3 regions of the Streptomyces sp. NPDC002181 genome follow, and region 1 is predicted to be linked to each of the others. Evidence: riboswitches for the same ligand, from Rfam matches in the RefSeq annotation. Region 1 holds a riboswitch; each other region holds the start of a gene.

Region 1 (4,195 bases):
CGATCGCGCCGTGCTCCGCCCAGGAGTCCACGGGACGGGCCGGCGCCTCCACCGCGTACATCCAGGCGACCTTGTGCCGCATCTGTGTGAGCAGCACGATCAGCCCGGGGCTGCCGGAGGCCTGGGCCAGGGTCTCGTGGAACCAGCCCCCCAGGGACCTCAGATCCTCCCCCTGGCCCCGCCTGGCCCGCTCCTGGCCCAGCCTGACCAGCCCGCGGAGCACCTTGAGGTGGCCCTCGGTGCGCCGCCGGGCCGCGCGCGCGGCCGCCAGCGGCTCCAGCAGCAGCCGCAGCTCCAGGAGGTCGGCCGCCTCCTGCTCGGTGGGTTCGGCGACGCAGGCGCCCGCGTGCCGCCGGGTGGTGACGAAGCCCTCGGACTCCAGGGTCCGCAGTGCCTCGCGGACGGGGACGCGGGAGACCCCGTACCGGCGGGCCAGCAGTTCCTCGGTCAGCCGGGCACCCGGTTCGAAGACCCCGGAGACGATGTCTTCGCGGATTGCCGTGCATACCGCGTGCGCAGGAATTCGCAAGTCCGGACCTCCGCCTATTTCCGACTGCCGACCACCTTACGGGGACTCTATTGCACCGGGCGATAAATTCCGAGCGCGGGCGGAAATAGCAGACGTTTACAGCCAACACGAAGGCCCCGGCTCGGGGAGCCGGGGCCTTCGGTGAAGTGCGGGGTAGCGCGTGTCAGACGTCGACGCCGTGGCTGCGCAGGTACGCGACCGGGTCGATGTCCGAGCCGTACTGGGCGCCGGTACGGGCCTCGAAGTGCAGGTGCGGGCCGCTGGAGTTGCCGGTGGAGCCCGACAGGCCGATCTGCTGGCCGGCGGTGACCTGGTCGCCGACGGAGACGTTCAGCGAGGACATGTGGCCGTACTGCGTGTACGTGCCGTCGGCGTGCTTGATGACGACGTTGTTGCCGTACGCGCCGCCCCAGCCCGCCTCGACCACGGTGCCGATGCCGACCGCGTGCACGGTCGTGCCGGACGCGGCGTGGAAGTCGATGCCGGTGTGGCTGCCGGAGGACCACATGCCGCCGCCCGCGTGCCACTGGGTGCTGACGTAGGAGTCGTCGACGGGGGCCACGAAGGTGTTGAGGCGCTTGCGCTCCTCCTCGCGGGCGGCGCGCTCGGCGGCCTCCCGCTCGGCCTTCGCCTTCTCCTCGGCCTTCTGCTTGGCCTCGGCGGCACGGGCCTTGGCCTCGGCTTCCGCCTTCGCCTTGAGGGCGGCGGCCTCGGCCGCGTGCTCCTGGGCGTCGGCCTGGGCCTCGATCTGGCCCTGGAGGTCCTCGGCGGTCACGACGGCGTTCAGGCCGGTGTCCTCCATGGAGGGGGCCTTGTCCGACGCGGCGAACGCGGGGCCTGCGAGGGAGCCGACGACACCGGTGGTGGCGAGGGCGGCGATGCCGGCGTAACCGGCGGTCTTGCGGCTCAGACGACTGGAACCACGGTGCTTACCGGCGGCACGACTGCCAAACGCCATGAAGGGGTTGATCCTTTCCTTCCTTCTCGCCTACCGGGTTAGCTGACGGGTTCGGAGCAGGAAGGTCTCCTACGGGCCCCCTCTGACGAGGCGGTCCGATTCACCCCAGGGACACATGTGGGTCCCCGGCTCCCCAGGCTCGCGCCTGACGGGGACTCGGCGATCGCTGCCCGGTGCCGCGGATGCGGCGGGTACAACTGACGGACAGCACGGCCGACGCTAGGCGGATCATCAGTCAATCGCCAAACAGACACGCGTTTTTGTTGCGTACGCCACACCCCATACGAGCAACCTCTTCACGAAACAGACAAAAGGGGCCCCGACGGACAAGCCGCCGGAGCCCCTTGAAATGTCCGTCAGTTGGTGACGACGGTGACCTCACCGATGCCCAGCGCCCGCACCGGCTCCTCGATCTGGGCGGCGTCGCCCACCAGGACCGTGACCAGGCGGTCCACCGGGAAGGCGGCCAGGACGGCCGACGTCGCCTCCACCGTGCCCGTTTGGGCCAGCTGTGCGTACAACCGCGCCTGGTAGTCGTCGGGGAGCTCCTGCTCGACCTGGTCGGCGAGCGTGCCGGCGACGGCCGCGGCCGTCTCGAACTTCAGCGGGGCCACGCCCACCAAGTTCTGCACCGCCACGTCCCGTTCGGCGTCGGTCAGGCCGCCCTCCGCGAGGGTGCGGAGCACCTTCCAGAGGTCGTCGAGCGCCGGGCCGGTGTTGGGGGTGTCCACCGAGCCGCTGATGGCGAGCATCGAGGCGCCCTTGCCGTCGGCCGTGGAGCGCAGCACCTGGCCGAACGCGCGCACGCCGTAGGTGTAGCCCTTCTCCTCGCGCAGCACCTTGTCCAGGCGCGAGGTGAGGGTGCCGCCCAGGCAGTACGTGCCGAGCACCTGCGCCGCCCAGACCCGCTCGTGCCGGTCCGGCCCGATGCGGCCGATGAGCAGCTGCGTCTGGACCGCGCCGGGCCGGTCCACGATGACCACGCGGCCGGTGTCGTCGGCGGTGACCGGCGGAACCGGGAGCGGCTCGGCGGAGTCGCCGGTCCAGGCGCCCAGGGTGTCCCCCAGGACCTCGTCCAGGTCGATGCCGGTCAGGTCGCCGACGACCACCGCGGTGGCGGTGGCGGGGCGTACGTGGGCCTCGTAGAAGGCGCGTACGGCCGCGGAGTCGATCCGGGCGACCGTCTCCTCGGTGCCCTGGCGCGGCCGGGACATCCGCAGGGCCGGCGGGAACAGCTGCCGGGAGAGCTCCTTGGCGGCCCGGCGCTGCGGGTTGGCCAGCTCGTGCGGGATCTCGTCGAGCCGGTTGCGCACCAGCCGGTCGACCTCGCTGTCGGCGAAGGCCGGCGCGCGCAGCGCCTCGGCGAGCAGGCCCAGCGCCTTGTGCAAGCGGGAGGCCGGGACCTCCAGGGAGACCCGCATGCCCGGGTGGTCGGCGTGCGCGTCGAGCGTGGCGCCGCAGCGTTCCAGCTCGGCCGCGAACTCCTCGGCGGAACGCTTGTCGGTGCCCTCGGACAGCGCGCGGGCCATGATGGTCGCCACGCCGTCCAGGCCCTTCGGCTCGGCGTCCAGCGGGGCGGCGAGGTTGACCTCGACCGCGACGACCTGCTGGCCGGGCCGGTGGCAGCGCAGCACGGTCAGGCCGTTGGGCAGCGCGCCGCGCTCGGGGGCCGGGAAGGCCCACGGCCGGGCCTGGCCGGCCTGCGGCTGCGGGTGGAAGGTCATCGTGACGGCTGCGGTGTCGCTCACTGCTCCGCCCCTTCGTTCTCGTCGCTCTCGCCGTTCTCGCCGGCTTCTGCCGGGAGCGGCTCGTACACCAGCACCGCGCGGTTGTCGGGGCGCAGCCGGGCCGCGGCCACGGCCTGCACCTCCTCGGCGGTGATGTCGAGGACGCGCTGGACGGCGGTCAGCGCCAGCTGCGGGTCGCCGAACAGCACCGCGAAGCGGCACAGTTCGTCGGCGCGCCCGGCCACCGTGCTCAGCCGGTCCAGCCACTCCCGCTCCAGCTGCGCCTGGGCACGCTCCATCTCCTCGGCCGTGGGGCCCTCGGCGGCGAACCGCGCGAGCTCCTCGTCGACGGCCGCCTCGATGGCGGGCACCTCGACACCGCTGGAGGTCTTCACGTCCAGCCAGCCCAGCGAGGGGGCGCCGGCGAGCCGCAGCATGCCGAAGCCCGCCGCGACCGCCGTCTGGTCCCGGCGTACGAGGCGGTTGTGGAGCCGGGAGGACTCGCCGCCGCCCAGCACGGTCAGCGCCACGTCGGCGGCGTCGCACTCGCGGGTGCCGTCGTGCGGGAGCCGGTACGCGGCCATCAGCGCGCGTGCCGGGACCTCCTCGACGATCTCCTCGCGCAGCTGCCCGCCCATGATCTCGGGCAGCGTGCCGTCGCGCGGCGGCTGCTTGCCGTCGTGCCCGGGGATGGTGCCGAAGTACTTCTCGACCCAGGCGAGCGTCTGCTCGGGGTCGATGTCGCCGACGACCGACAGCACCGCGTTGTTGGGCGCGTAGTACGTGCGGAAGAAGGCGCGGGCGTCCTCCAGGGAGGCCGCGTCCAGGTCGGCCATCGAGCCGATCGGCGTGTGGTGGTACGGGTGGCCCTCGGGGTAGGCGAGGGCGGTCAGCTTCTCGAAGGCCGTGCCGTACGGGACGTTGTCGTACCGCTGGCGGCGCTCGTTCTTGACGACGTCGCGCTGGTTCTCCATGGACTCG
Region 2 (4,195 bases), on a different contig from region 1:
TGGGTGCTCCGCTGGCACGACTTGAGGGACAGACGGCGCTTGCGACTTTGCTGACGCGTCTGCCGGATCTGGAACTCGCTGTTCCGCCCAACGAGCTTCGCTGGCGCGGGGGTCTGATCATGCGTGGCCTGCGCACTCTTCCCGTCAAGTTCACAGCCCGAAACCCCTGAACTCTCTTTGACCGGAAGTCAGCCCCCGTCAAGAGTTGTTACTCGCATGCTAAGACGGCTAGGTTCTGCCGTTACCCAGCCGTTATGCGAAAGGTGCAGCTCATGCGTTCCGGGAACGGCCGCCACAGACGCCCCCGCCAGGTACCCGCGATAGTCGTCACCGCCGGAGTCACCGGTTCCGCGTTGGCCCTGCCCCTGCTCGCCGCCACCGGCGCGAGCGCGGCCGAGGCCTCCACGTGGGACACGGTCGCCGAGTGCGAGAGCGGCGGCTCCTGGAGTGCCAACTCCGGTAGCGGGTCCTACGGCGGACTCTCGTTCACGCAGGAGCAGTGGAACGCCTCGGGCGGCCGGGAGTTCGCCGAGCGCCCCGACCTCGCGAGCCGCTCGCAGCAGATAGCCGTCGCCGAGCGCGTACTGGGCACCCAGGGCCCCGAGGCCTTCGGGCACTGCTCGGAGACGGCAGGACTGACCCGGCAGGGCCCCGCGGCCGCCGTGGACCCGGGCCTGCCCGGCACGCTCGGCCCGGTCACCACGAGCCCCTCGCGCCCCGACGACTCGGTCCCGGCCGGCGCTTCCGGCGTGAAGCCGCAGGACTTCGGCGCCCCGACCCCGTCCCCGGTCTTCACGCTTCCGCCGGCGCCGCTCGCGCCGAACAGCGGACTGCCCGTCATGCCCGACCCGGACGTGCCGTCCACCTCGCCGAGCGCTCCGGTGCTCCCGGGCACCCCCGGCGACCCGACGGCCCCGGGCACCCCGACGGCGCCCACCGACCCGACGGCCCCCTCGACGGGCACCCCGACCACGCCCGGCAGCCCGGACCCGACCGCTCCGGTCTCCCCGGCCGACCCGAGCGCGCCTGCCAACCCCTCGGCCCCGGGCACCCCGGGCGCCACGACCGACCCGGCGGGCATCCCGGACCCCTCCGGCACCGGCAAGCACCGTGGTACGCCCGCTCTTGAGGCGCCCGCCACCTCTGACGCGGCGTCGGATCCCTCGTACACGGTCCAGGCGGGCGACAGTCTGGCGACCATCGCTTCTGCCAAGGGGGTCAAGGGCGGCTGGAACGCGCTGTACCAGGCCAACGAGCAGGTCATCGGTAATGACGCCGATCTGATCAAGCCCGGTCAGAATCTGGATCTAAGTTAGAAATAGCGGCACTTCGGACACCCGGAAAAGGCTGAATGTCCGTTATCTGCAAGTGAGACATGTGTCTCTTCCGGTCAACTGGCGTGTCCCGCCTGGAGCCTTCCGCAAACCCCGCCCTCACCTGCGCAAACACCCGCAAGGAGGGCGCAAGTAGGGCCCGTTTCTCCCCGGTGTTCCTCGTTGAACATCGGGGAGAGACCTGTCTACCTTCTGAGTCGCCCGCCACCGCGGGCTCCTTCGACCGCATCGCCGAATCCTGCCGGCGGACGGGGGGAACAGTCGTCGCGTCAAGCGCCGAAGGCAGGAGCGGGGGAACCAAGGTAGGCGCCGGGACCGGCCGTTGAGAGACGGCCAGGAAACGGCTAGGGGTTAAGTCGTGCGCCACGTCGCACGGCCGGGCACTCATCAGCCCGAACCCGACAGCTCACCTCGTAGGCGTCGGTGAGGAGAACTCCATGCTGATTTCCGGCAAGGGCAAGCACCGTCGCGCCTCCAAGGCCGCTCGCATCGTCACGCTCGCCGGTGTCACCGGCGTCGCCGTAGCCGCCCCCCTGATGGCGGCCGGCTCGGCCTCCGCCGCCACCGCCTCCCAGTGGGACGCCGTGGCGCAGTGCGAGTCCGGCGGCAACTGGTCCATCAACACGGGCAACGGCTACTACGGCGGCCTGCAGTTCTCCCTCCAGACCTGGCGAGGGTACGGCGGCCAGGGCATGCCGAACCAGGCCTCCAAGTCGCAGCAGATAGCCATTGCCGAGAAGGTCCTCAAGGGCCAGGGCAAGGGCGCCTGGCCGGTCTGCGGCAAGGGCCTCTCCAACTCCGCCTACAACGGTGGTGGCGCGACCGACACCCCGAAGAAGACGGAGACGAAGACCGAGACCAAGAAGACCCAGCCGAAGAAGACCGAGCCGAAGAAGGAGACCAAGCGCGAGAGCTCCGCGCCGGTCACCCGCTCGGAGCGCGCCGAGGCCCCGGTCGTGAAGACCGGCAACGGCTCGTACGAGGTCAAGCCGGGCGACACCCTGGGCACCATCGCCGAGGCCAACGGCGTCAAGGGCGGCTGGGAGAAGCTCTTCGAGCTCAACAAGGACATCGTCTCGGACGCCGACCTCATCTTCCCGGGTCAGATGCTGAAGCTCAGCTGAATCCTGCAGTGACGACCGCGGCCGCCCGAGCGGCGCCGCGGCAGCCCGACCGCCCGGCGCGTCTTCCCCTCACGCGCCGGGCGGCGGCATGTGCGCCGCCGGTCAAGGGTCCTATGTACCGGAAGGCGGGTATTCGGGCCCTTTTTCGTCCCAGGGGGCGGGCGGTCGGCCGGCCCAGTGCCCGGAGCCGGTTAGGCTCTAGGCGGCGGGGCCATCCCACGGCCCGACATGCCACCGCACACCCAGCGTCACATCCCAGAAGGAGATGCTCGTGCCGTCCATCGACGTCGTCGTAGCCCGGGAAATCCTGGACTCCCGAGGCAACCCCACGGTCGAGGTCGAGGTGGGCCTCGACGATGGCAGCACCGGCCGTGCTGCTGTTCCGTCCGGCGCCTCCACCGGTGCCTTCGAGGCCGTCGAGCTCCGCGACGGTGACCCCAACCGTTACATGGGCAAGGGTGTCGAGAAGGCCGTCCTCGCCGTCATCGAGCAGCTCGGCCCGGAGCTCGTCGGCTACGACGCCACCGAGCAGCGCCTGATCGACCAGGCCATGATCGACCTGGACGCCACCGAGAACAAGGGCTCCCTCGGCGCCAACGCCATCCTGGGCGTCTCCCTGGCCGTCGCGCACGCCGCGTCCGAGGCCTCGGACCTCCCGCTCTTCCGCTACCTCGGCGGCCCGAACGCGCACCTGCTGCCCGTTCCGATGATGAACATCCTCAACGGCGGTTCGCACGCGGACTCCAACGTGGACATCCAGGAGTTCATGATCGCCCCGATCGGCGCGGAGTCCTTCTCCGAGGCCCTTCGCTGGGGTGCCGAGGTCTACCACACCCTCAAGAAGGTCCTGCACACCAAGGGCCTCTCCACCGGTCTCGGTGACGAGGGCGGCTTCGCGCCGAACCTGGAGTCCAACCGCGCCGCGCTCGACCTCATCGTCGAGGCCATCAAGCAGGCCGGCTACGTCCCGGGCAAGGACATCGCGCTCGCGCTCGACGTCGCCGCGTCCGAGTTCTACAAGGACGGCAAGTACGAGTTCGAGGGCCAGTCCCGCTCGGCCGCCGAGATGACCGAGTACTACGAGGAGCTCGTCTCCGCGTTCCCGCTCGTCTCCATCGAGGACCCGCTGTTCGAGGACGACTGGGCCGGCTGGAAGACCCTCACCGACCGCCTGGGCGCCAAGGTCCAGATCGTCGGCGACGACCTCTTCGTCACCAACCCGGAGCGCCTGGCCCGCGGCATCGAGGAGGGCTCCGCGAACGCCCTGCTCGTGAAGGTGAACCAGATCGGTTCGCTGACCGAGACCCTCGACGCCGTCGAGATGGCCCAGCGCAACGGCTTCAAGTGCATGATGTCGCACCGCTCCGGCGAGACCGAGGACGTCACCATCGCCGACCTCGCCGTCGCCGTGAACTGCGGCCAGATCAAGACCGGCGCCCCGGCCCGCTCGGACCGCGTCGCCAAGTACAACCAGCTGCTGCGCATCGAGGAGATCCTCGACGACGCCGCCGTGTACGCGGGCCGCTCCGCCTTCCCGCGCTTCAAGGGCTGATCACGGCCGCGCCCTCCGGGGCTGGCCTCCGTACGTCCCCGCACTCGGTCCCGTACCGTGTGCGGGGACGTATTGCGTGGCGCGTACCGCGCACCCAGGGACAGCAGGGACACAGGGGAGGCGGGATCAATGGCCGGGAACCGGGATCGGTTCTCCACCTTCTCCACCGCGACCAGGCTCAAACA
Region 3 (4,195 bases), on a different contig from region 1:
TCCATCATGGAGCCGGAGGGCCTGGTCCGGGCCCCGACCGGGTTCTGGAAGGTGCCGTCGGCGAAGTTCGGCGAGCGCCGGATCCGCTCCAGGCGGGCGCCGGACGGATCCGCGCCGAAAGCTTCGGGCCGCAGGGCGCGAAGCCGAGGACGCAGGGGACGGGAGCCGGTCAAAGCGCCTCCTGGGAGGGTGGGGCGGATGGTCGTGAGGCCGTACGGAATACCGGTCTACCACCATGCCAACGCGTACCGGCCCCGAAGGATTCCGCCGCGCGCCCCCGTTCTCACGCGCTCCCCCCGCCTCCTCCGCCTCCTCCGTCCCCTCCCGTTCGCCCCTCGTGCCCCTAGAGCGGCAGCAGGTCCGGGCGCTTCGCCTCCACGTGGTCCCCGGAGGACTCCCCGCGCAGCCGCCGCCCGATCCACGGCACCAGGTACTCCCGCGCCCACTGGATGTTGTCCCGGGTCACGTCCACCGAGCCGCGCGGCTGCTGCGGCGGCCACGGCTGGTCGGGGTCGGCCGGCACTTCCAGCCCCAGCACCTGGGCGGCCCGCAGCGCGACCCGGGTGTGTCCCTCGGGCGAGAGGTGCAGCCGGTCGTCGTCCCAAGCCCGCCGGTCCTGTACGGACTTCAGCGACCAGAGGTCGAGCACCGGGCAGTCGTAGCGGTCGGCGATGGCGCGCACGTGTGCGTTGTACGTCGCGATCTTGCCCCGCAGGTGCTTGAGGACCGGAACGCCCCGGGTGTCGAAGCCCGTGGTGATCATGACCTGGCCGACGGCCCCGGTGAGGTCGGCCACCGCCGCCTCGAACCGCTCCGCCGCGTCGTCCGGGTCGCTGCCGGGCCGGATGATGTCGTTGCCGCCCGCGCAGAAGCTCACCAGGTCCGGTGCGAGCTCCTTGGCCCGGGGGACCTGTTCGGCCACGATCTGGTCGAGGAGGCGTCCCCGCACGGCCAGGTTCGCGTACCGGAACTCGTTTTCCTCGCGCTGATCGGCCAGGAGTACGGCCAGCCGGTCCGCCCAGCCGAGAAAGGTCCCCCCGGGTCCCGGGTCCCCCACGCCCTCGGTGAAGCTGTCCCCGATCGCCGCGTACGAGCCGATGGTCTTGAGTGTCGTCGTCGTCGCTGCCACGAGAACACATCCTTCACCCCGGTGCGTGACCTACGCCACCGTAGGCAGGGGTTGACGGCCCGTGATCTATACCACCTGGTCGGTACGGAATAACAGTGCGTGAGGCCGGGACCCCCCTCGGGTCCCGGCCTCACGGGTCCGGCTGCCTCTCCGACGGCGGGAGCCGTCAGATGCTCACGCCCTTCGAGCGGAGGTAGGCCAGCGGGTCGATGTCCGAGCCGTAGGACGGCCCGGTACGGATCTCGAAGTGCAGGTGCGGGCCGGTGGAGTTGCCCGTGGAGCCGGACAGGCCGATGGTCTGGCCACCGGTGAGGCTCTGGCCGGCCGAGACGGAGAGCTGGGACAGGTGGCCGTACTGGGAGTACTTGCCGTCGGCGTGCCGGATCACGACCTCGTTGCCGTACGCGCCACCCCAGCCTGCGGAGACCACCGTGCCCGCGCCGACGGCGCGGACGGTGGTGCCGGAGCTCGCGATGAAGTCGACACCGGTGTGGTAACCGCTGGACCACATGGCGCCGGGGGTCTTGTACTGGGTGGAGATGCCGCCGCCGACGGGGGCGACGAAGCCCGAGGCGCTCACCGCGGCGGCGGACTTGGAGGCGGTGCTCTTCTTGGCGGGAGCGGCGGCGGGGGCGCCGGCCGGCGCGACGTCCGCTGACCCCTTCCCCTTCGAGGCCGATTCCGCGGCCGGGTCCGCGGCCGAGGACTTCTTCGCCGGGGCCGGGGCAGCCTTCTGCGCGGGAGCCTCGGCCGCCCCGCCCTTCGCGGCGAGGGTCAGCTTCAGCCCGGGGTGGATCAGCGAGGGGTCGCTGCCGACCGCCTCGCGGTTGTCGGCGTACAGCTGCTGCCACCCGCCCGAGAGGTGGCGGTCCTGGGCGATCTTGGAGAGGTAGTCCCCCGGCACGACGGTGTAGACGGCCGAAGTGGCGGGCGAGCCCTGCTGTACGGCGGCGGGCGCGGAGACGAGGGCCGCGGGAAGCCGCGGAGCCTGCACGGGAGCCGCGGCGGGGGCCCCGGCCGGGGCGGCCTGGGCGCCTGCGGCACCCAGCAGCGGCAGCGCGAGGGCCGCACCGCCGGTGCCCGCGACGGCGAAGCCGCGCGCCATGGAACGGGACTTGGGACGTCGGTGCTTACCCTTTGCAGGCATGGCGAATTCCTCTCCGTCGCCTGCGAGGTGAGCTGTCGGGTTCGGACTGGAGATGTCCGGCCGCGCATGAACGGAACATGAACGGCTTCACCCCGAGCTGTTCGGATGCGAAAGATCCGAAGCAGCGGCCTACCTGGTTCCCCCGCTCCTGCCGCGCGCGTGAATAGTCGGGTGCGGTTCCCGGACGGCGGCAGGATTCGGCGGTCCATCCGGATCGATCGCGAAGGTAATCGAGTTGAGCCGCACCGAACAAGCCACGAATTTCCTGACGGATTCACAGAACCGGGAATCCACCGGAATTCCGGTCACCCTCCGTCCATTCCCCGGCGTCAACAACCCCTCCGGCCGGGCCATTCGACTTTGACGATCAGGCACTCACGGTCACCGTATGATCTGGCTCACGGGGCCCTGCCCGATCTCGCCTCCGGTTATGGCAAGTTGGCCCCAAGTAGTGTAATTCGGACACACCACGACGATGCGGAGGAGTTCCCGTGACCCAGCAGATACCCCGGCCCTCGCCGACGGGGCCCGTACCGGAGCCCGAACTCGCGGGAGTGCGCAACTTCCGTGACGTGGGCGGCCTCCCGACCACCGACGGGCGGAGGGTCAAGCCGGGAAAACTGTTCCGTAGCGGACATCTGGCACATGCCACCGAAACTGATGCAGAATTTCTCGCGTCGCTCGGTCTGCACACCATCTTCGACTTCCGCAACAACGCCGACCACGACCTGGAAGGGCCCGACGTCGAGCTCCCCGGCGTACGGAACGTCAACATCCCGCTGTCGGATCCGGCCGACGGCAGGGAGTTCTGGACGATGGTCCGCGAGGGCGACGTCGAACAGCTCCGCGGGCTCCTGGGCGACGGAAAGGCCGCCGCGCGGATGGCCGGCTCGTACCGCACGATGATCGAGAAGCGCACCGCCGAGCACGGCCGGGTCCTGCACGCGCTCGCCGAGGACAGCGTTCCGGCGCTCATGCACTGCGCGGCGGGCAAGGACCGGGCCGGCCTGTCGATCGCCGTCACCCTGCTCGCGCTGGGCGTCGGACGGGAGGCGATCGTGGCGGACTACCTGGAGTCCAACGCCCCGCACCGCCGCTACCGCGTCCGCCGGGGCAGCGATGCGCCCGAGGCCCGCTCCCCCGAGGTGATGGAGCTGCTCTCGCCGCTGTTCGACGCCCGCGCCGAATACCTGACGTCAGCCTTCGACGCCATCGACGGACACTGGGGCGGGCTCGACCGGTACCTCGCGGAGGGCCTCGGGCTCACGCCCGAGACCCTCGACCGGCTGCGGGACCGGCTGCTCGACTGAGCCGGCCCCGCGAGGTGGAGCAGGCCGTCAGCCGCCGCCGACGGCCTGCTTCACCAGGGTCCTGCCGAAGTCCCACATCAGGGCGCCCCCGCCGTGCGCCTCGTCCATGACCTCGCGGAAGGCCGCGACGAACCGGTCGACGTCCCGCTCGTCCACGATCAGCGGCGGGATGAGCTTGATGACCTCCAGGTGGTCGCCCGACACCTGGGTCAGGATCCGGTGCTTCTGCAGCAGCGGAACCACGACCATCTGCGCGAAGAGCCCCTTGCGGGCCGCCTGGAGCATGGTCCACCGGCTGCGCAGCCCGAGCGAGGACGGCCGCCCGAACTCGATGCCGATCATCAGGCCGCGCCCGCGCACCTCGTGGAGCAGCTCGTACTCGTCCACGAGCGCCGCGAGCCGCCCGCGCAGCAGGTCGCCCATCGCACGCGCGTGCGCGACGACCGACCCCTCCTCCATGACCGAGAGCACCGCCAGCCCGGCCGCCATCGCCTGCGCGTTGGAGCCGAAGCTGGCGGAGTGCACGAGCACCCGGTCCATCGACGAGTAGACCTTCTTGAAGATCCAGTCCTTGCCCAGGGTCGCACCCACCGGTACGTAGCCGCCCGA

The links. Region 1 has a riboswitch for cyclic di-AMP ahead of ACFYXV_RS17890 (M23 family metallopeptidase). Riboswitches for the same ligand answer to the same signal wherever they lie in the genome.
Region 2: it holds a riboswitch for cyclic di-AMP, as region 1 does, so the genes downstream of both, ACFYXV_RS24905 (transglycosylase family protein) here and ACFYXV_RS17890 (M23 family metallopeptidase) in region 1, are expected to answer to the same signal.
Region 3: it holds a riboswitch for cyclic di-AMP, as region 1 does, so the genes downstream of both, ACFYXV_RS07915 (peptidoglycan DD-metalloendopeptidase family protein) here and ACFYXV_RS17890 (M23 family metallopeptidase) in region 1, are expected to answer to the same signal.

Annotation. Positions count from the first base shown of each region.
Region 1 covers NZ_JBIASC010000006.1:127,697-131,891, reverse strand. Annotated here, with positions in the region: gene ACFYXV_RS17895 (GntR family transcriptional regulator) at 1-529, opposite strand, end outside; gene ACFYXV_RS17890 (M23 family metallopeptidase) at 693-1,487, opposite strand; cyclic di-AMP (ydaO/yuaA leader) riboswitch at 1,500-1,659, opposite strand; gene ACFYXV_RS17885 (M16 family metallopeptidase) at 1,844-3,211, opposite strand; gene ACFYXV_RS17880 (M16 family metallopeptidase) at 3,232-4,195, opposite strand, start outside.
Region 2 covers NZ_JBIASC010000011.1:79,304-83,498, reverse strand. Annotated here, with positions in the region: gene ACFYXV_RS24915 (cytochrome P450) at 1-170, shown strand, start outside; gene ACFYXV_RS24910 (transglycosylase family protein) at 273-1,316, shown strand; cyclic di-AMP (ydaO/yuaA leader) riboswitch at 1,599-1,769, shown strand; gene ACFYXV_RS24905 (transglycosylase family protein) at 1,772-2,458, shown strand; gene eno (phosphopyruvate hydratase) at 2,724-4,010, shown strand; gene ACFYXV_RS24895 (septum formation initiator family protein) at 4,140-4,195, shown strand, end outside.
Region 3 covers NZ_JBIASC010000002.1:376,119-380,313, forward strand. Annotated here, with positions in the region: gene ACFYXV_RS07905 (MBL fold metallo-hydrolase) at 1-173, opposite strand, end outside; gene ACFYXV_RS07910 (SGNH/GDSL hydrolase family protein) at 344-1,129, opposite strand; gene ACFYXV_RS07915 (peptidoglycan DD-metalloendopeptidase family protein) at 1,296-2,276, opposite strand; cyclic di-AMP (ydaO/yuaA leader) riboswitch at 2,281-2,489, opposite strand; gene ACFYXV_RS07920 (tyrosine-protein phosphatase) at 2,768-3,586, shown strand; gene ACFYXV_RS07925 (aspartate aminotransferase family protein) at 3,614-4,195, opposite strand, start outside.